2 regions of the Paenibacillus sp. BAC0078 genome follow, and region 1 is predicted to be linked to the other one. Evidence: a T-box and tRNA genes for the amino acid it is inferred to sense, from the RefSeq annotation. Region 1 holds a T-box; the other holds one or more tRNA genes.
The links. A T-box is a leader RNA that pairs with one kind of tRNA and senses whether it is charged. The one in region 1 lies ahead of ACX1DY_RS25260 (arginine--tRNA ligase), so its partner is inferred to be a tRNA-Arg.

Region 1 (2,199 bases):
TCGAACAGCAAGCGGCTGACCGTGCCCACCGGATTGAGCAGAAGAAGGTAGTCCAGGTAATTCGTCTGGTTGCACAAGGAACGGTAGAAGACAAGATGTACGAGCTGCAGCAGAAGAAAAAGAACCTGATTGATGAAGTCATCGGGTCAGATCAGGGTGCCTTGACTACCTTAACGGAGCAGGATATCCGGGAGATTCTGATGCTCTAATTCTTTGCCTGTTGGAAATGGAAGGGGCTATTCTCTGTGTAGCATTTCTACCAAATGTGCATAAGATGAACGAAGGAGAGATCACCCTACTGTTGTTGCTTTCCTATACAGATTGTTTTTACGGAAGAAGGGAGTTCCATGCCCCCTCCTGGCAAAGGAAAGAAAAACGGCGTAAAGAAACAACCGGCAAACTCAAAAACGCAAGTCCCGAAGGGACTGGAGTTCACGGTAGCTGCGCTCCTCTTGTCCGGCAAGCTGCGGGTAGACTCCGTCCAGATGTTCACAAACGCCACTCTTGTCATCGGCCTGACGGGAAAATATACAACATTAAACGATTTAAGCAACAACAATGTTGATAAGCTGGTCAGCTTTCTCGACGATAACAGCAGTCTGACCTTGAATGAGATTATGAGCGCCTTGAAGAAAAAGGCTGACAAATCTTAAAGCTGAGGAATCCATAAAAGGGAGGGCATTTTTCGTATGGACAGCTTTGACGGAGAGGAATTTACCGGAGGAATTATGCTTGTGGTAGTGATTGCCCTGCTTATTTTTGGCTCGACAGAGATTAAAAATCTTTCCACTGCACCAACTGGGGATTGATCCATGCTCCCCGGTTTTTGTGCATAGTTGACTTCATCAACAACATCGCTATTGCTTTCTTCCAATAATTCGCTATACTAATAAAAAATCATTTTACAATCAATGAACGGGAAAGTAGTGATCTTGATCTAGTCCCAGCGAGCCGGGAGAGTGGAAACCGGTACAGACCTTATCATGAAGCGCACCCGGGAGATGGACTTCTGAACTTGCAGTAGGAAGCCCCGGCTGAAGGCCGTTAACCTGTGAGGTGGCTGAACCGCTGTGTTCGGCAACGAGAGTGGTACCGCGAGCGCTTATGCCCTCGTCTCTTTTGGAGACGTGGGCTTTTTTGTGTTTGCAGGACCGGTGTATTATTTTCGGCTAGGCTATATAAGCTGAACTTAAAAAAATCATAAAAAAGGTAGGAGTGCGGAGGGGAAGTTTGGATACTTACGGAGCGTTAGCGGCCGGAAGTCCAAACATTCCCCGCAGTTACGACTAAACCCTAATATGAAAATCTAAAAAGTTCAACTTATATAGTCGGCAATCTTGAAGGAGGGGGATTCTTTGTTAAGTCAACTCATTAAAAATCATTTGGAACAAAGTGTGCATAACGTATTCAGCAGCCTTGGCGCTGCCGGTGCAACCCAAGTAACTATCTCGCTGGAGCAGCCCGCCAATGCCGATTTCGGTGATTATTCAAGCAACATTGCCATGCAATTGGCCAAAACCCTGCGCAAAGCGCCTATGGCTATCGCAGAGCTGATCACACACGAGCTTCAGCAAATGGATGCAGCTGGAGGAATGCTGAAGCGGATCGAGATTGCCCCTCCGGGGTTCATTAATATGTACATCAACTGGCAGGCCTGGGCGGGCCATTCCTTTGAGCTTCCAGCGGCCGGCGGGGACAAGGTCATAATCGAGCATACTAGCGTGAACCCAAATAAAGCCATGCATATCGGACATCTGAGAAACTCCTGTATCGGGGATGCTCTGGTCAGGATTTTGCGTAAATCAGGATATAACGTGGAAGTTCATAACTATGTGGACGATCTGGGCAATCAACTGGCGGATACGGTGGTGGGTCTGCTTCATGTGCCGCTCTCGGGAGAGCATGTCCGGTTCGGGGATTACTGCTGGGATATATACGCCGCTATCAACAAGGAATATGTGCAGCAGCCGGAGACGGTCCACAAACGCACCGAGATTCTCCACGCGCTGGAGGAAGGCCACGGCAATACAGCCTGGCTGGGCAGCCTTGTCGCTGAACGGATTGTGAGAGAGCATGTAGAGGAAATGAGAAGCTTCGGCATCGGCTATGACCTGCTGGTCTGGGAGAGCAATATTCTGAAAGAAGGCTTCTGGGCTTCCGCTTTTGCGCTGCTGGAGCAGACACACGTCTTTGTTCAGG
Region 2 (2,199 bases), on a different contig from region 1:
GGGTTTGCTTTGGCAGTTGAAAGCAAGAAGTCCTAATCCCTATATCATTCGGGTCGTTGGATTATACAACCCCTATCCTCAGCTAATGGAGGCTACGGACTGGGTGCGGCAGTTCAACCGCTATGCTGCGGGATACAGCAGCAGTGTATGCGGCTTTGCTTCTATTTATTATGAGTTTGCCGGCAACGAGCGGAGCCTGCTGTCACTAGATCATCTGCATCCTAACGGAAGAGGCTACCGCGTTATCGCCGGGAAGCTGGATGCTCTGGGCTATGGAAGGCTTAGGTAATCAAATCTGTTGCTGTTATGCCAAAAAGAGGAGGCTTCGAACCCGTCAGGGTCTGAAGCCTCCTCTTTTTTATTGTGTGTCTGATCCGGATTACACGCCTGCAGGAAGCGTCTTCTCGATAACTTTATCAACAAGACCGTATTCAGCCGCTTCGGTGGCGCTCATGAAGTAGTCGCGGTCTGTATCCTTCTCGATCTTCTCCAGCGGTTGACCGGTACGGTCAGCCAGAATGCGGTTCAGCTTGTCGCGCATCTTAAGGATGCGGCGGGCACGGATTTCGATGTCCGTCGCCTGACCTTGAGCGCCGCCCAGCGGCTGGTGAATCATAATTTCGCTGTTTGGCAGCGCAAAGCGTTTGCCTTTGGCACCGGCGTTCAGCAGGAACGCTCCCATGGAAGCGGCCATGCCCACACAGATGGTGGAAACATCCGGCTTGATGTATTGCATTGTATCAAATATAGCCATTCCGGCTGTAATAGAACCGCCAGGGCTGTTCACATACAGGTGAATATCCTTTTCCGGGTCTTCGGCAGCCAGGAACAGCATTTGTGCGATGATGGAGTTGGCTACCACGTCATTAACCTCCGTTCCGAGGAAAATGATGCGGTCCTTCAGCAGGCGGGAATAGATGTCATAAGCGCGCTCACCGCGGTTGCTCTGTTCTACTACCATAGGAATATAACTCACGTGGAAAACCTCCTTGAATTGGTTCTTCGAATGTGTTCATTTTTTACTGTTACCGTATTAACCACATGATAAACAAATTCAAACAAAAAGTCAAAGAAAGTCAAACTTAGTTTATAAAAAAAGAGCCAGCAAGCGGCTCTTTGGTTAATTACTATATGGATGGCGCGCCCGCCAAGAATCGAACTTGGATCTCAGGCTTCGGAGGCCTACGTCATATCCATTGGACCACGGGCGCAACAGAAATTATTATAATATATTTATTCTATAAATGCAACGGAAAATCACAGCGCGTCAAAACTTCTTCATCAGGCCCGGGTTGCCAATGACCTTCCATAGGGTGTGAGATGTATAAGATGAAAAGAGGTTGAGAATTATACTCTGCGAAGACTTGCACTCCGCGTGAGTTTTGGGTAGAATATGGGTGGGACTTAAAAAGTTAACCCGGGACGTTTTGAGACCATGAACAAGGGAATAAGAGGAAGACGAAGTTGCAGGAGTGAAGGCATGCGTAATTTATTAGAAATCCAAAAGCAGCTTTTGCCTGATCTCATGGATACCCTTAAGAGACGTTACACGATTCTACATCAGATCATGCTGTCCGATATTATTGGGCGTAGAACACTTGCGGCTTCGCTTGATATGACCGAGCGGGTGCTCCGCGCCGAGACGGATCTTCTGAAATCGCAAGGGCTCATTGAGATCGAGAGCGTAGGTATGCGCATAAGCGATGCCGGACGCAGACTGCTTGACTTGCTGGAGCCGATCGCCAAGAGCCTGTTTGGCCTGGATGATCTGGAAGAGAAAATTCGTACAACGTATGGTCTGAACAAAGTGATTGTTGTACCTGGCGATTGCGAAACGTCACCGTTCACGAAGCGTGAGCTGGGGCGCGCAGGAGCCAAGGCATTGCTCGGTGTGCTGCGTTCCGATGATACCATTGCCGTCACCGGCGGTTCAACGCTGGCCGAGATGGCGGATCAGCTGCCACCCCCATTATCCCTTTCCTATAAGAACGCTTGGTTTGTGCCGGCGCGCGGAGGCTTGGGAGAGAGCATGGAGATTCAGGCTAACACCATCGCCTCAACGATGGCCAAGCGGATTGGCGCCAATTACCGCCTGCTGCATGTGCCCGATCTGCTTAGTGAAGATGCATATCAGTCACTGGCGCTTGACGCAAATATTGGAGAGATCGTGCAAATCATCCGCAGATCGCGTATTATTGT

Region 2: it has a tRNA-Arg gene. The T-box ahead of ACX1DY_RS25260 (arginine--tRNA ligase) is inferred to sense a tRNA for this amino acid. The anticodon was not compared.

Annotation. Positions count from the first base shown of each region.
Region 1 covers NZ_JBTLRW010000018.1:119,530-121,728, forward strand. The annotation lists gene ACX1DY_RS25250 (DEAD/DEAH box helicase) at 1-209, shown strand, start outside; gene ACX1DY_RS25255 (hypothetical protein) at 348-653, shown strand; T-box leader at 903-1,121, shown strand; gene ACX1DY_RS25260 (arginine--tRNA ligase) at 1,356-2,199, shown strand, end outside.
Region 2 covers NZ_JBTLRW010000020.1:38,321-40,519, forward strand. The annotation lists gene ACX1DY_RS26120 (GDSL-type esterase/lipase family protein) at 1-289, shown strand, start outside; gene clpP (ATP-dependent Clp endopeptidase proteolytic subunit ClpP) at 380-976, opposite strand; tRNA gene ACX1DY_RS26130 (tRNA-Arg) at 1,137-1,211, opposite strand; gene ACX1DY_RS26135 (sugar-binding transcriptional regulator) at 1,481-2,199, shown strand, end outside.